DNA from 3 places in the Marinicrinis sediminis genome. Region 1 is predicted to be linked to each of the others. Evidence: riboswitches for the same ligand, from Rfam matches in the RefSeq annotation. Region 1 holds a riboswitch; each other region holds the start of a gene.

What was found. A riboswitch is a leader RNA that binds a small molecule or an ion and turns the genes downstream of it on or off. The one in region 1 is predicted to bind cobalamin.
Region 2: it holds a riboswitch for cobalamin, as region 1 does, so the genes downstream of both, ACFSUC_RS05650 (S-layer homology domain-containing protein) here and ACFSUC_RS06600 (ribonucleoside-diphosphate reductase subunit alpha) in region 1, are expected to answer to the same signal.
Region 3: it holds a riboswitch for cobalamin, as region 1 does, so the genes downstream of both, ACFSUC_RS01615 (ABC transporter substrate-binding protein) here and ACFSUC_RS06600 (ribonucleoside-diphosphate reductase subunit alpha) in region 1, are expected to answer to the same signal.

Annotation. Positions count from the first base shown of each region.
Region 1 is NZ_JBHUMM010000010.1:124,511-127,787, reverse strand. Features, by position in the region: gene ACFSUC_RS06615 (hypothetical protein) at 1-55, opposite strand, end outside; gene ACFSUC_RS06610 (DNA-3-methyladenine glycosylase I) at 340-984, opposite strand; gene ACFSUC_RS06605 (DUF2203 domain-containing protein) at 1,127-1,528, opposite strand; cobalamin riboswitch at 1,702-1,978, shown strand; gene ACFSUC_RS06600 (ribonucleoside-diphosphate reductase subunit alpha) at 2,110-3,277, shown strand, end outside.
Region 2 is NZ_JBHUMM010000009.1:26,104-29,380, reverse strand. Features, by position in the region: gene ACFSUC_RS05650 (S-layer homology domain-containing protein) at 1-1,343, opposite strand, end outside; cobalamin riboswitch at 1,521-1,739, opposite strand; gene ACFSUC_RS05645 (lysophospholipid acyltransferase family protein) at 1,796-2,515, opposite strand; gene ACFSUC_RS05640 (ATP-binding protein) at 2,558-3,277, opposite strand, start outside.
Region 3 is NZ_JBHUMM010000001.1:336,638-339,914, reverse strand. Features, by position in the region: gene ACFSUC_RS01620 (hypothetical protein) at 224-628, opposite strand; cobalamin riboswitch at 1,031-1,226, shown strand; gene ACFSUC_RS01615 (ABC transporter substrate-binding protein) at 1,507-2,520, shown strand; gene ACFSUC_RS01610 (FecCD family ABC transporter permease) at 2,517-3,277, shown strand, end outside.

The DNA of each region.
Region 1 (3,277 bases):
TGCCTGCCTGAGACACGACAGAAGCCTTGTGTTCCGGTTGCTTATGTATGGACATGTTCTTCATCCTCGAATCAGATTTATTCCCTACTTTTTCGGTATAGTCACGCTTCACCCTCCTAAAATTAAGTTAAAGATTGCACATGTGTATGAACAAATCCTCTTACTATAATTTTCATATAAACCTTGTTATATGATTTTAATAATTTGAACTAACGTATTAATTTATATGATAATAGCGGTCAGACATAGCGGGTTTCAGATATACAAGTATCCTGCAAAATGAAACAGACACAAACAGAAATCCATATGGAAACAACCTATAAAGGGACCTTGCCCCATTCAGCGGCTCAGATCCCTTACTTTCTCATATCGACAACAGTGAACCAGATGGTCATTAACCATCCCCACAGCCTGCATAAACGAATAACAGATGGTGGAGCCTACAAATTTGAAGCCAGCTTTCTTGAGAGCCTTGCTCATGGCGTCAGATTGGGGTGTGGTCACCGGCACCTCGGACATCGAGGACCAACTGTTCTGAATCGGTTTCCCGCCTGTGAACGACCACAAATAGTCCGTCAAACTGCCGTGCTTGTCTTGAATAGCGAGGCATGCCTGAGCGTTCGTCACCGCCGCCTGAATTTTCAGCCGATTCCGCACGATACCGCGATCTTGCAGCAGCGCTTCCAGTTTGTCTGATCCATATGCTGCCACCTTGTGCGGGTCAAACTGATCAAAAACGTGGCGATAGTGCGCCCGCTTTTGCAGGATGGTCCACCAGCTAAGCCCAGCCTGAGCTCCCTCCAGGATGATCATTTCGAACAATTTCTGATCATCATAAACCGGAACGCCCCACTCCTCATCATGGTACCGGATATACAGCGGTTCCTTCGTCACCCAGTCACATCGCCGCTGATCGACGGCAAGATCGCTTGTTCCCGCTTGCACTTCCTCTTTTCCCACTTGCAATTTCTCATTTTCTTTCATGCCTATCCTGCTTTCATCCCGACATCGCTCTTCCAATTCTTTTTACATCTCTTTCTTGCATCTCTTTTTTGCATTTTTCCTCTGCAACCTACTTTTAGACAGGTCCGCATCTCTACGCATTTTTACGCACCTCTACGCATCTTTACGAGGAGAAGTCCTGATCCTTCTCAATCGGGATGCGGCCCATAAATCCGCTGTCAATGGCGTGATAATAGCGAATCTCGTCCTCCCCTTGCTTCCAGCAAAGCAGCACCTCTTCACCATCGAGCATAGAAGGAAAATCAAGCAATCCGAATTCGACACTCTTCAGCCAGACACCCTGGCGATGAATATTTTGAATATGCAGCTTCGCCTGCAGCTGAATAAATTCCAGTTCACTTTCCGTCTGGAATATCGCTCCATCCTCTGCTTGCTGATCTTTAAGTTCATGTAAATATTCTGCTTTTTCCTTTAAGCTTTGCTGCAGTTGCTGAAGAGAATGAATTTCCTTTTTCAGGAGTGGCAGCAATTGTTCTGCTTCCTGAAGCGTAAAATACTTGTCCATGTTCTTCCCCTCTCTATTCAGCTGAAAGTCGGTTCATGTTTACGTGATTTCCTTATTCTTATTGTATGGGATTCTGCTCATTATTTCATCCCTTACCCGAATTCAAATGTGACGAATCTTTGCAATTACACATTGACAACCCCTATATATTGTTATATCTTTACATACAACAACTATATATTGTGGGAACAGGTGCTACAGCGACACGATCTTTACGCAACTTTATTCTTTGTCGCTGCCGCATAATAGGGAAGCTGGTGCAATTCCAGCACGGTCCCGCCACTGTAACAGCTGAGTGAAAAGACAATCGGCCACTAGTCCAATCCATTTCTGCATGACTGGGAAGGCGTCTTTTCAAGTTTATTCCATTTCGAGCCGGAATAGACGGATCACGAACGATTCTGGTGATCCAGCTGAAGTCAGGAGACCTGCCTGTTCTGTCAACACTGATATACCTACGGGAGATAGGGAGGTGTTTTGCAAGGACACCGGATCTGTTCCCTGTAAAGCATTTTTACGTTTTTCGTAAAAATGCTTTTTTTTATGCCTGAAATAACCTTAAACAGCAAAGGAGCATCCGCATGAAACTATTAAAACGAGATGGTACGACGGAAGAACTAACCTTTTCCAAACTGAAAAACGTCATTGACTTTGCCTGCGAGCCTTATTCCGCTTGTGATCCGATTGAACTGGAGACGGCGATTTTGCCGTATTTCCGCAATGAAATGAAAACAGCCGAGCTTCAAAAAATTCTGATCCGACTTGCCGTTGAGAAGACATCCATCGAAACGCCAGACTGGCAGTACGTGGCAGCTAGACTGCTCGTCTATGACCTGTACAGAGATGCGGCTTTACGTAGGAGATATGAGCATCTCGGCTATGGCTCGCTCTATGACCTCATTGTTGAACTGACCGAAGCCGGCCTGTACGGAGGCTATATCCTGCAGCACTATACGAGAAAAGAAATCGAAGAGCTGGGCAGCTATGTGAAACCGGAACGTGACTACCTGTTCAATTATATCGGACTGAAGACACTAAGTGACCGTTACCTGATCCGCAGCTATGATGGCGAAGTTTGGGAGCTTCCACAGGAGATGTTTATGGGCGTGGCCATGCATCTGGCTATGAAGGAAACGGATCGCGTGTATTGGGCGAAGCAATTTTATGACGTGATGAGCCAACTGGAAATGACCGTCGCCACTCCTACCCTTGCGAATAGCCGCAAGCCGTTCCATCAATTGTCCAGCTGCTTTATCGATACGGTACCGGATGATCTGTGGGGCATTTACCATACGGACTCCAGCTTTGCCCAGGTGTCCAAACTGGGCGGCGGTATGGGCATTTATATGGGCAAAGTGCGGAGCCGAGGCTCATCCATCCGCGGCTTCAAGCATGCAGCCGGCGGTGTAATTCCGTGGATCAAGAATTTCAACAATACTGCAGTAGCGGTGGATCAGCTGGGTGTTCGTTCGGGTGCCGTAGCTGTGTATCTCGATGTGTGGCATAAAGATATTTTTGATTTTCTCAATCTGAAAACCAACAACGGCGATGACCGCATGAAAGCGCATGATATCTTCCCAGGCGTCTGCATCCCGGATTTGTTCATGAAAAAAGTCGAGGCCAGAGAAGACTGGCACTTGTTCGATCCGCATGAGATACGGGAAATAAAAGGCTATAGCATCGAGGACAGTTGGGGAGCGCAATGGGAACAGCGTTACGAGGAATGCGTGCAGGACCCGACGATTAGCA
Region 2 (3,277 bases), on a different contig from region 1:
TGTCTCTCTACAGTAAGAACCGCATCCTGCCCGGCCTGAATCATGTCCGGTGCCTGTACGGAAGTCAGTCCGGTTCCGATATTGTAATAGACGTACAACTGATCCCCATCTTGCAAATGGAAATCGGCCATCGCCAGAAACTGATTGCCTGGCAGCCACTCTCCACTACGCTCAATCGCGTAATTCCAGCCGTCGTAGCCGCCATATGTCCCTTGCTCCAAGCCATTGATCATGGTCACGTAAGCACCGAAGGAGGAATCCTGGATGGTATACGGCCAATTCTCCAGCTTCAACGCATCCTGCAACGCCTCCAGTGCCTCTACTGCCTCAACCTCACTGGTTGCCGACCATAGCTGCGGACCAGAGATATGCACCACGACATCTGCCTCAGCCAGCCCTTCATACAGTCCTGGCTGCTCCTGCAGATACAGGGTGTAGGCCGTGAGAGCCAAAAACGCCTGTTCGGTGGCCATGTCATTACCGACTTCTCCCTGAACGTGTGCATATTGTCCCGAATCGGTACGGTAAGACAACAGCTGTTCGATCAGACTGACGCCGTCTCGTGAAAAGCGCTCACCAGCCGGATCTATGCCGACGGAAGCCAGGCCAATCACAGCCTGGGCAATACTTTCCGAAGCGGTCTTGTTCTGGAATCCGTCTGCCAGCCATTGCTCATCCAGCCACTGTACACCGCGATCCATCGCGTCCTGTACGCCCGCATAGGCATCGAACCCGCTGAGCGCGGACAAGGCCATCCCGGTCATATCCGGATCACTGTCTCCGTCTACGGTCAAGGACCAGCCGCCATCTTCATGCTGCGCCTGTACCAGCCAGTAGACCAGTTTCTCCACGTTCCAGTCCAGCTGTTCAGAAGTGGCCATCTCCGGGTAGCCCATGGCTTGCAGGGCTATCAGGGCATACATGACCCCGTTTGTCCCCTGTTTCGTCATCCCTTCGTGCGACAGCAGATCCTTCAGCAACGGATAGCCGTATACCTGTTCGTCCTCCCAGCCGCTAGCAACTAGGGCAATCAGGGTTTTCTCCAGATCCGTTACCAGCCGATACTGGCCTCGTTTCTCAACCACAGATGCAAGGATATGTGCCTGATAATTCGAAGGCAGCGTGTATCCGGCACGTACGAGTCCTGCTGCGGCCCATGGCGAAAGCGGCTCCTTTTTCTCCAGCATACCCGCCACTTGTGCCAGGCTTTCCTCTACCTGCTTGTGTACGGATGCGGCTGACTGATCAGAAGCCGCTCCGATTGCAGCGGTGGACAGGGTGCTGATCATCAGCAACATGACCATCCAGCCTGCTATCATTTTTTGAAATGCGTGTGTTCTCATCCTTTGTTTCCCCTCTCTCCATTGTGCTGCCTCAAAAAGACATAAAAAAAACTTCTCCTGTGCGGGAGAAGAATGTTCATCCAATATGCAGTGGCCGCGCGTTTGGAACAAAGATCCTCACGCTCTAACCGTCACCTGTCACGGATTGAACACCCTCCTATTCCTCGTAGGATTTGCTGGTGTTGCATACACAAGGCAGGTCTCCTGACTCAAGCATCATCGTTCTGCTGCTGTCTTCCCGCTTCAACCAGTTTGTTGAAACAGTGACGTGCATGCAGCGAACTGCTCTATTACAGTGGCGGGACCGTGTCGGATTTTCACCGAACTTCCCTTTTAAGCGCAATGATGCAATCCGGAGGATCACATATTTGCGGCACCTTGTCTATTTGGCTATGAATCTAGCATTTTCGTTTATCTTGATCTTGACTTGTCTCATCGTAGCATGGACTGTGCTATTTGTCCAACTCCTGCCTGATCCGTGCATGTACACGATCCGGAAGCTCCGCAGACTCTTCCTTGGTCAATTCTGCCGTTTCGATCGGAGGGGTGAAGATCACTTCTACCTGCTGATGCTTGTTCAGCTTTCCATCCTGCAGCAGCCGATAAGAATTCTTGATTACGACCGGTACAACGGGCGCTTTGGCTTTCAAGGCAAGCTTGAAGCTGCCCGCTTTGAAATCTTTCAATTCACCCGTCTTGCTCCGCGTTCCCTCAGGGAAAATAATCATATTATAGCCGTCTCGCAAAACCTGAGCCCCTTCGTTAATCGCTTTCAAGGATTGCCTCGGGTTGCTTCGATCCATGAAGATACAATGGATATAGCTCATCCAGTTCCCGATAATCGGCATTTTTTCGAGTTCCTTCTTGGCAATAAAACCGGATGGTGCCGGTACCGCGTGCATAATAATCGGGATATCAAAGATGGCCTGGTGATTGCTGACAAACAAGACGGATTGATCCTTCGGGACGTGTTCCAGCCCCTTCACGACGACCTCTGACTGAATCAGTTTGAATATATAACGGGACCAGTCCTTGGACTGACGATAGGCAACGGCTGTGCTGCCCGCGATGTCTCCCTTTTTACTTAATCGTTTCGCTTTGAAATAGTTCGGCAATGTCGTCACCATATAACCGGAAAAGCGAGCAAGATAGAGCAGGTTTTTCAGTTTCAAAACAAGACTCCTCTCTGGTTCTTAAGCCTGATACCAGAACTATTATACTGTACTCCCTACCGGTTGAAAAGAGGAAGTGTCTTCTGGCAGCTTGATGATAAAGTGGGTTCCGATGTTCTTCTGGCTCAGTACCTCGATCTTTCCGTTCATCGCCTTGATAATCTGGAAGCAGACCATCAGACCCAGGCCCGTACCGTTTTCCTTGGTGGTGTAAAAGGGCATGCCCAGCCTTTTGACTTCCTCCGGACTGAGTCCAATCCCGCTGTCCTGAATCTCGATCCAGATCTTGTCTTCCTTCCGATAGGCGGTGATATGCACGGCTTCCCCTTCCGGACTGGCTTCGATGGCGTTCTTGATCAAGTTGATCAGCACCTGATTCAGCTTCTCAGGTATGCCGGAAACGAGCATTTTCTCTTCTACTTCATAGGTAATAGAGATATTATTCAGCATGGCGAAGGAGGAGATAATCTCCATGACGGACTGAATCTGTTCGCCGATATTGATCTTTTCTTGCTTCTCCAGTCTCGGTCTGGCGAGGGTCAAGTAATCATTGATAATACTTTCAGCCCGGTCCAGCTCCTGAATCATCAGCTTCAAATATACCTTTTTACTGTCCGGCACGAAGGCTTCCCTATCAAAAATTTGCATAAAACCGCGAACAACCGTCATCGGATTGCGAATTTCATGGGCGACGGATGCCGCCAGGTGACCGATAATGTTCAATCTCTCGGCTTTCTGAATCTCCAGTTCCATCAGTTGCTT
Region 3 (3,277 bases), on a different contig from region 1:
AACAAATGCCAAGCTTGATCCTGATCATCAAACTCTATATGTACGAATTGCCACGGATCTTTAATTTGAAGAGCAATTTTAAACATATCCAAAATTAAATTATCCTTACTGCTTGCTGATGCCCACATTTTTCATCCCGCCTCATTCTGATATACAAGGCAGTATTGACATATTTTCTAGTAAACAGACATTAGCCATGCAGTATGGCGAAGAAGCATTTATTTTAATTATCAATTAGAGTCATGCGATTTTCTATAAATTGTTCTATTTGTTTTAACATATTATTTTGTTTAACCAAACCTACACAAGTAGATACGAGAACTGGAAATGCAATCAATGCCAATGGACTGAATATTGCAACTAATCCCCCAGTAACTTTAGATGCCCACTTAATATTACCGGTTGATATTTTAACCATATCATCATTAATATTTTGAATAATCACAGTTACTGCCCGAGATGAAATACCAAGTGTAATCTTACTACTTTTTTTCAATTGAAATACCCATCCCTTTTCTGGATGATCTAATTCTTGAGTTTCTAAATTATTTTGATTACAATAATATCTTAAATCATATTTTAATTTTTCGATCGTTTCACTATTCTTTTTGTAATATTTTCCTTCCACATTTTCACATCCCACTATTAATAATTATGAATAATAAATCACTAGCTTAAAAATATGAATTATGCTATTCCACAACAGTTCCTCAAAATCTTCTAATCATGCTTCCAGTAATAATGTATAATTTACAAATAACACCTAAAACCCCCGTATTTATCATGGTTTAGAACGGAGAAATTCCACAAATTCATCATATATTTTCCTTCTCACCATATTGGCTCTTCTAGACCTAGCATTTCTCAAACTTTTCAATCCTTCCATTATGTATTCCTGTCCATATTCGACACTTTTCACCATGATCCTTTATTTTTATCAATCTTTGGATGAATGACTGTCAAATTATCTCTTCATTTCTGCCAGATGTTAAGCTATAATGCTAACAGAGAGATTGGACTGATCGAATTGAATACATACAGCCAGTAGGTGCCTTGTCAGTCAATGACAAGGTTAAAAGGGAAGTCGGTGCAATTCCGGCGCGGTCCCGCCACTGTAAATCGGGGACAACCTCGCAAGCCCACTGTTTCATTCATGTTGAAGCGGGAAGGGGAGGAAGTTCGTACAACCCGTAAGCCAGGAGACCTGCCTATTCGGCTATAGCCAACGAAATCCTTCGCGGAAAAGGATCGGCTGTGACGGGATAAACGTGTCTTTTGTTGCCAGACTGGCAATACCATCTATATGCCCGCCTTATGCTGCCCTCTGTTTCTGCGGAAACGGGGGGCTTTTTCGTTGTTTTATAAGGTCTATGTGGTTGTTCATGAGGTTTGTTTCGTAATTTACGAGATCTTTTTGGTTGATCCTAGCAGACATTTCGATGCTGTATGGCATTCAACGTCCTCAGCATCTCTCAAATCTGAAATGGAGAAAGGAAAGAAACCAGAATGAAAAAAGGATGGACAAGTTTAATTGCACTTTTGTTGGCTTTGAGTTTGGTGGCCTGCGGGAATCAGGTGAATCAGGAGACGGGCAGTAACAACGTGGAAGCTTCGGAGAATGAGCAGCCAGCTCAGGAGGCGGAAGGTACAACTGCAGAAGAGGAAGCGAGCAGTCAGACGATCTATCCGCTTACATTGCAGGATGCGACAGGGGAAAGCTTCACGTTCGATCAGGCGCCGCAGCGTATCGTTTCCACTTCGCCGTCTGAGACCGAAATTTTATTTGCCCTTGGTCTGGAAGATCAGGTGGTAGGCGTATCGGATTATGACAATTACCCGTCAGAAGCGCTGGACAAGCCAAAGGTCGGCGGGGTTGTGAAGCCAAACGAGGAAGCGATCATCGCCGCGGAGCCTGATTTGGTTATTACGGGCATTTCCATGAAACAGCAGGTCGTGGATCAGCTGCGCAGTCGTGATCTCAAACTGTTCAAGTTCGAGCCCAATCATATCGGGGATATCCTCACACATATCGAGACGATTGGCAAGATCACCAACAGACAGGCGGAGGCTGCTGCGTTAGTGGAGGAAATGAAGGCAGACATACAGCTTGTTCAGGACGCAGTCAGTACAGTGAAACCGGAAGACAGGAAGAAGGTATATATCGAATTTTCTAAAGGCTGGACAGTCGGACAGGGCGAGTTCATGCATGAGTTGATCACGCTGGCTGGCGGCATCAACATCGCCGCAGACATGGAAGGCTGGAACCAGATCAACGAAGAGAAGATCATTCAGGATAATCCTGAAGTCATCTTATATAACCTGGGCGTAACCGATGAAGAGTCTGGCGAGACGCTGGCGCAAATGATTCGAAAACGCAGTGGATGGGACGCGATTCAAGCGATTCAGGACGATGCGCTCATCGGCATTGAAGGAGATTTGATCTCTCGTCCGGGACCCCGTGTCACACAAGGTTTGCTGGCGATAGCCAAAGGGATCTATCCAGATCTGGTGTTTGAATGAAACGAAAGGTAGCGGTATGGGGAGGAGCAGGGTTGCTGCTTCTCCTTCTTTCCGCTGTGGTCAGTCTGTCCATGGGTACGGCTCAATTGCCCCTATGGCAGGTGTGGAAAATTCTAATACATAGCTTACCCGTCATCGGAGACGGAGTGGAACCCGACTGGCCCGCCTCGTCTGAGCAGATTATTTTGAAAGTGCGCCTGCCAAGGGTAATACTGGCGATCCTGACCGGAGCTTGCCTGTCACTGGCGGGAGCAGGCTTTCAGGGTGTACTGCGCAATCCACTTGCAGACCCGTATACGCTGGGGGTTGCTTCAGGTTCTGCAGTGGGCGCTTCCTTTCTCATCCTGTTCGGTCTGCATCATGTGTGGCTAGGTATGTGGACGATACCAGTTGCTGCTTTTGCCTCCGGTCTCATCAGCCTGTGGATCGTATGGAGACTGGCGAACGTCCAGGGCAAGTTGCAGCTGGAAACGCTCATTCTGTCGGGGGTGGTGGTACAGGCTTTCCTGGGATCGCTCGTATCGTTCATGGTGTCGTTATCCGATCAGGTGATCAATGAGATTGTATTTTGGCTGCTGGGCAGTTTGGCGATGCGCGGGTGGTCGTTTACCTTTGTCCTGGTTCCTTATGTAGGTGTGGGACTGATTGTGCTGTTGATGTATGCCCGGGCCTTGAATATCTTTGCCCTTGGTGAACGACAGGCTGCTCATTTAGGCATTCATGTCCAGCGAACACGGCTCGTTGTCTTGATCGTCTC